2 regions of the Paenarthrobacter sp. NPDC092416 genome follow, and region 1 is predicted to be linked to the other one. Evidence: riboswitches for the same ligand, from Rfam matches in the RefSeq annotation. Region 1 holds a riboswitch; the other holds the start of a gene.
The links. Region 1 has a riboswitch for thiamine pyrophosphate ahead of ACIQC5_RS19260 (ECF transporter S component). Riboswitches for the same ligand answer to the same signal wherever they lie in the genome.

Region 2: linked by a shared signal. The riboswitch ahead of thiC (phosphomethylpyrimidine synthase ThiC) and the one ahead of ACIQC5_RS19260 (ECF transporter S component) in region 1 are both predicted to bind thiamine pyrophosphate.

Annotation. Positions count from the first base shown of each region.
Region 1 covers NZ_JBIVQG010000012.1:88,176-91,676, reverse strand. Annotated here, with positions in the region: gene mnhG (monovalent cation/H(+) antiporter subunit G) at 1-176, shown strand, start outside; gene ACIQC5_RS19270 (DUF4235 domain-containing protein) at 228-488, opposite strand; gene ACIQC5_RS19265 (NUDIX hydrolase) at 528-1,220, opposite strand; TPP riboswitch at 1,437-1,574, shown strand; gene ACIQC5_RS19260 (ECF transporter S component) at 1,650-2,270, shown strand; gene ACIQC5_RS19255 (ABC transporter ATP-binding protein) at 2,270-3,501, shown strand, end outside.
Region 2 covers NZ_JBIVQG010000016.1:16,952-20,452, forward strand. Annotated here, with positions in the region: gene ACIQC5_RS21365 (VOC family protein) at 1-790, opposite strand, end outside; gene ACIQC5_RS21370 (amidohydrolase family protein) at 869-1,951, opposite strand; TPP riboswitch at 2,038-2,145, shown strand; gene thiC (phosphomethylpyrimidine synthase ThiC) at 2,141-3,501, shown strand, end outside.

The DNA.
Region 1 (3,501 bases):
TGGCATGGATCTTCCAACTGCTGACTGCGCCCGTTTCTGCGCACATGGTTGGACGCTCGGCCTACCGCACCAAGCACGGACACCGCGAACTGCTCACCACAGATGAGTTGGAGGCCGTGGTGCAGAGGGCTGCCGGCGAAGCGTCGGAGGCAGGAACGCACGACGCCGACCGCTGAGGGCGGCCGTTCATCCAAGCTCCAGCGGGGCCGGCTACAGCGCCGCCTGCTTTAGACGATGTCCTGGGACTTGGCGAAGCGCGCGATTGCGCGCTGGGTGCCACGGCTCGCAAGGACCTGGATGAGCGTGCTCACGATTGCCGAGATCAGTGCGAAGGACAACGCTGAACGCAGGCTTGTTTCCATGTCGTCATTGCCCTTGGGCGGCTTGTTGCCCGTCGCCTTTTCCCAGCCTTTGTTGACCAGTTTGCTGCCGATGAGTCCCGCTCCGACACTGACACCGGCACCAAGCAACTTGAAGAAGAGGTTCATGCACCCCAGCCTAGCCTCACAACCCGGGACGGTTGGCGACTAGCGGCGGTTTTCCCGCTCTTTCAGGAACGCTGCCATGGAGCCGGGTTGCGGCAACACCGGAACAACAACATGCTCGGCCGACCATACCGCGTCTACTGTTCCCAGCGCGGCGACTTCGTTGAGCAGGAAGTACGTGGGCGGCATAAGGTCCAAGGTGCCGGCAGCCTCGGCATGGAGAATCTGCTGCACCGGCATCCACAGGGACTGCCACGCCTCGGTGGTCTGGTGCTTGGGCTCGGCTCCGGGTGCAGGCTTGGCCACGAAGAAATAGGTATCGAAGCGCTTGGGCATATCCGGCGGAGTGACCCAGTTGGCCCATGGACGAAGCTCGTCGCCGGTCAGGCTGAGCCCGGCTTCCTCCTGGACCTCGCGGAGGGCCGCGGTCAGTACGGTCCCGGCGTTCTCGCGGGCCTTTCCGGGATCAGCCGCGATGGAACTGAGATGCCAATCAGCCGCGTGGGTGTTCAGCAGATCTGTGGGGTAGTCCCACCCCTCGCTGTCGCTCGGGTCAACGCGCCCACCCGGGAAGACCACCATTCCTGCCGCGAAATCCATGGTGGTGACCCTGTGCTGGACAAAGGCTTCAAGCCCGCCCGGCGCATCGCGGAGAAGGATGACGCTTGCAGCCAACCGTGCCGGTGGCGCGGAGTCGGGCGAGCCGGGGAGGTTCGTTGGAGGAAGGTCCGTCATGAAAGTGCCCCTTTGCCGCGTCGAGTCTGCTGGATCATTCTCGCAGGTCTTGTTGTGGGGCCTGGTGTGCGCGCTATTGCGGGAGGATGGGGCGCAGAGCGGGCCTCGCAACGTGCGCCACCAACGGATGCACCGTGGAGCCAACCGGTTTGTGACTGGACAGAAGCGCCAAAACAGTCGCAGGTGTAAACTGAACCACGCCCACAAGGGCAGATTTGATAACGACAGGGGAGCGCCGCCGTCGGGCTCTGCAGCGATGCAGGACACCGCGAGGGCGCTGAGAGTGCGGACAGCCGCAGACCCTCGAACCTGATCCGGTTAGTACCGGCGCAAGGGAGTCGAGCTTCTCAGAGTGTCCGGATCCGGGCGGCGCAGGCCGGCTGGAGAATCCGGGTAGCACTTTCCCCTCCTGTACCTCAGGAGGCAGAAATGACCACGGCAAACGTGAAGAAGACCAGTTATAACTGGCGTGTTGTAGACATCGTGGTGGCAGCGCTGATTGCCATCGCCGGCGGCGTGATCTTCTGGGCATGGTCCCAGGGCGCCGCAATCGTATCCATTCCCATGAACGCAACGTATCCTCCCCTGACCGGCCTGATCGCCGGTGGCTGGATGATCCCGGCCGTCCTGGGCATGCTCATTATCCGCAAACCGGGTGCAGCCCTGTTCTGTGAGGCCGTCGCCGCAACCGGTGAACTGATCATGGGTTCCCAGTACGGGACCACCGTGCTCATCTCTGGTCTTCTCCAAGGCCTGGGCGCGGAACTCGTCTTCGCAGCGTTCCGGTACAAGAAGTTCAACCTGCCCACCGCGCTCCTCGCAGGCGCAGGCGCGGGCCTGTTCTGCGGCCTCAACGACTCCTTCATGCCGTGGGGCTGGAACATCGCCTACGAAGCTGTGGACAAGCTCGCCTACATCGCTTTCTGCACCCTGTCCGGCGCGATCATCGCAGGCGCGCTGTCCTGGGTTGCCACGCGTGGCCTGTCCAAGACGGGTGTGCTCAGCGCATTTGCATCGCGCAAGGCCGCTTCGGAGCCCGTCTTCAACTGATGTCGGCCACGCGTAACGGCAACCGGGTACGGCCTGCCGCCATCTCCGCCGAAGGCTGGGGTTGGCGGCATGCCGGCCGTTCCACGCACGCTATCCAGGGCCTCGATCTCCGGATTGAGCCTGGTGAGCGGGTGTTGTTGCTGGGTCCTTCGGGCGCCGGCAAGTCCACCCTTCTGCATGCCCTGGCCGGCGTGCTGGGCGACGAGGAAGACGACTCCGACGAGACCGGTTCCCTCCTGATCGACGGCGTAGCTCCCCGCGAGCAGCGAGGCCGCGCCGGTCTGATGCAGCAGGACCCGGAGACCCAGGTTGTCCTCTCACGGGTGGGTGACGACGTCGCCTTCGGCGCCGAGAACCTCGCCGTGCCCCGGGATGAGATCTGGGCGCGCGTGCATGAAGCGCTCGACGACGTTGGGTTGCGCACCACGGCAGGCGGCGGTTTGGCGTTGGACCACCCGACGGCAGCCCTCTCCGGTGGGCAAAAACAGCGGCTTGCCCTTGCGGGCATCCTGGCGATGCGACCGGGACTGATCCTCCTGGACGAACCGACGGCCAACCTGGATCCCGTCGGGGTCCTTGAGGTCCGCGACGCAGTGCGCCGCTGCCTCGACAAGACCGGCGCTACTTTGGTGGTTGTCGAGCACCGGGTGTCCGTGTGGAAGGACCTGGTGGACCGGATTGTGGTCCTGCAGCCAGGGTCGGCTGCAGGACCCGGCATAGGCTCCGGCACACCGGGCGTCCTCTTGGACGGCCCGCCGGATCAGGTCCTGGCTGAGGCCCGCACCATGCTGATGGCAGCCGGTGTATGGGTGCCCGGGTACGTCCCGGCAACCCGCTCCCGAACCGACAATCACCATGCATCCCAGCTCCTCCTCGCGGCCCAGGATTTGGCCGTTTCCCGCGAAAAGCCACGGAGAAAGGGCTTCAAAACCATCCCCCCTGTGCCCGTCCAGTCAGGCATCAGCGCGCAGGTCAGGGCTGGTCAGGCACTCACCGTCACCGGGCCCAACGGAGCCGGCAAGTCCACCTTTGCGCTCACGTTGGCCGGTCTTTTGGCGCCGGTGGACGGCAAGGTGAGTGCCGCCGTCGAGCTTTCCGACGGAGCGGGAATTGACCCGTACAAGTGGAAGGCCGACCAGCTGATTTCGCGCATCGGGACCGTTTTCCAAGAGCCTGAGCACCAGTTCGTCACGGGCAAGGTCCTGGATGAACTGATGTTTGGACCCAAGCA
Region 2 (3,501 bases), on a different contig from region 1:
CCACTTTCAAGCGGTCCGCCAAGGCTGCCACGTCATCACCCGACGGCACCTCGATCACCACTTCGCCCAGGCCCAGGGTGTCGCGGCGAGGCCCGGCACCACGGCTGTTCCACACGTTCATGGCCATGTGGTGGTGGTAGCCCCCAGCCGAAACGAACAGTGCTTGGCCGTGCCAGCCGGCAGTCTTTTCAAAGCCAAGCGTGTCCACATAGAAGTCCTGGGCTGTTTGCACGTCGCCCACCTGCAAGTGCACGTGCCCGATGCCGGCGGCGGCCTGCCGCTGTCCGGCCACGGCGTTTTCAGTCAAGTGTTGCTGGAGGAAGCGCTGCGGCGGAAGCGCGACATTGTCCATGACAACCGTCTTGCCGTCCCACTGCCACAGCTCCCGGGGCTTGTCGTAGTACAGCTCGATTCCATTGCCTTCCGGATCCGTGAAATAGAAGGCTTCACTGACCAGGTGGTCGGCACTGCCCGCGAAGGCCCTTGGCTGGTACTCGGCGGCCGTGGCAATGGTTGCGGCCAGCGATGGCTGGTCCTCGAACAGGATTGCCGTGTGGAACAGGCCGGCTTCGCCACGCCCCGGAATCTGGAGGCCAGCCGCCGGGGACAGGTGCACCACGGGCTTTCCTACTCGCCCAAGGTACAGACCTCCATCCTGCTCGGCCACTACATCCAGTCCGAGCGCGCGCTGGTAGTAGTCGCTCATGACCTTCATGTCGCCTACTTTGAGCATGACTGTGCCCATGGTGAGTTCGGCAGGAAGGAGGTCCTGGCTGGATACTGTGGTCATTCGAAGCTCCCGAATCTGAGGTGGCCGCCTTTCGGCACCTTTCTATACTAGTAAATTACTTGAAGCTTCAATTTATTCCTAGCGGACGACTTCTCCCCGCAAGACAATGTGCTTGAGGTCCGCGACGGTCCCGATCTGTCGACGCGGATCCTCGTGGCAAACGACGACGTCGGCACTGGCACCTTCGCTGATTCCTTCGGCTCCCAGCCACTTTCGGGCCCGCCAGCAGGCGGCGTCGAGGACAGCGGCCGGCGGCAGGCCGGCGTCGTGCAGTTCCCGCATCTCGTCCGCTATCCGGCCGTGCCGGATGACGCTGCCGGCATCCGTTCCCGCGTAGATGGCCACCCCGGCTTCAAACGCCTCCAACACCCTTTCGCGGCGACGCTGCCAAAGGCGTGTCATATGGTCCGCGTAGTCGGGGAACTTGGGCGCAGCTTGGGCGGCGATATCCGGAAAAGTCGCGATGTTAACCAACGTCGGAACAATCGGGACGGACTGCTCAACGAGACGGGGTATGTGCCGGGGCAAGAGGCCAGTGGCATGTTCAATGCAGTCAATCCCAGCGTCGAGCATGTCCTCGATGGTGTCTTCGGCAAAACAATGGGCCGTCACCCTGGCCCCTTCGTCGTGGGCGGCCGCGATGGCATCCCGGACGACGTCCGCGGGAAAGGACGCTGCGAGGTCACCGGCGTCACGGTCAATCCAGTCGCCGACCAGCTTCACCCAACCATCACCGTCACGGGCCTCCTTCCGGACGGTTTCGACCAAGTCACCCGGCTCAATCTCATGCCCCAAGCCGCGAAGATAGCGTCGGCTTCGGGCGATGTGGCGGCCTGCCCTGATAAGCCGGGGGAGGTCGTGGCGTTGTTGGACCCAGCGAGTGTCGGTGGGCGAGCCTGCGTCGCGAATCAGCAGCGTTCCGGCGTCGCGATCGGCCTCGGCCTGGGCGAGCGTCGTCGCTTCGTCCACAGCACCGCCTGCCCCGAGTCCAATGTGGCAGTGGGCGTCAACAAATCCGGGGAGGACCCAGCCGTCCAGCACTTTATCCGGGGACGCCAGAGGGCGCTGGAACGTCAGGACACCGTCCACGGACCAGAGCCCCTGGCGTTCCGCATCTGCCGCCACCAGCACAGTGCCGCTGAATTCGATGATGTGAGCCATGGAAAAAGCCTAGCCCGCACCATGCCTGCGGAATGGACATGATCGGATATGACTGGGGACCAGCGTGCCGGCTGTGGTAGCTTCATCTACGACCACACGGGGGCCCCTGCAGGGGCTGAGATCGGACTGACGCAGTCTGCGACCGTTGAACCTGTCCGGGTAATGCCGGCGAAGGAAGTGAGTAATCCTTTGAGCACCACAGAAACACAGCACAGCCCTGCCCAAGAACAGTCCAGCACCGGCCAAAATGCGGCGGAAACCGTCACGCAGTCGCTGAAATCCCATTCGCTGGCTTGGCTGGAGGACCCCTCGAACGGCATCCGCGTCCCCGTCACGGAGATTGCTTTGGAACCCTCCCCCAACGGTGAAGCGAACGCACCCCTGCAGGTGTACCGAACTGCCGGGCCGGGCAGCGACCCGGTAGTGGGTCTCGAACCGTTCCGCGCCGCCTGGATCGAAGGCCGCGGCGACACCGAGGCGTACTCAGGGCGCGAAAGGAACCTGCTCGACGACGGCAAGTCGGCCGTGCGCCGCGGAGCAGCGTCCGCCGAGTGGAAGGGCGCCCAGCCAGTGCCCCGCCGCGCCGTCGAAGGTAAGACCGTCACCCAAATGCACTACGCCAAGCAGGGCATCGTGACGCCGGAAATGCAGTTTGTCGCACTGAGGGAGAACTGCGACGTGGAGCTGGTCCGCAGCGAAGTCGCCGCCGGCCGGGCCATTATCCCCAACAACATCAACCACCCGGAATCCGAGCCGATGATCATCGGCAAGGCGTTCCTCGTGAAGATCAACGCCAACATCGGCAACTCGGCCGTCACGAGCTCCATTGCGGAGGAAGTCGACAAACTCCAGTGGGCAACACAGTGGGGCGCGGACACGGTCATGGACCTGTCCACCGGCGATGACATTCACACCACGCGCGAATGGATCATCCGCAACGCCCCCGTTCCCATCGGAACAGTGCCCATCTACCAGGCCTTGGAAAAGGTCAACGGCGAAGCCAACAAGCTCACGTGGGAAATCTTCCGCGACACCGTGATCGAGCAATGCGAGCAGGGCGTGGACTACATGACCATCCACGCCGGTGTGCTGCTGCGGTATGTGCCCTTGACGGCCAACCGTGTCACGGGCATCGTGTCCCGCGGCGGATCGATCATGGCAGGCTGGTGCCTGGCACACCATCAGGAAAACTTCTTGTACACGCACTTCGACGAACTGTGCGAAATCTTCGCCAAGTACGACGTCGCGTTCTCTCTCGGAGACGGCTTGCGTCCCGGCGCCACAGCAGATGCCAATGACGCGGCTCAGTTCGCCGAGCTGGACACGCTCGCCGAACTGACCCAAAGGGCGTGGGAGTTTGACGTCCAGGTCATGGTGGAAGGTCCCGGCCACGTGCCGTTCCATTTGGTCCGCGAGAACGTCGAACGGCAGCAGGAACTCTGCAAGGGAGCCCCTTTCTACACACTGGGCCCGCTGGTCACCGATGTGGCCCCCGGCTACGACCACATCACCTCGGCCATTGGCGCCACCGAAATCGCCCGTTACGGCAC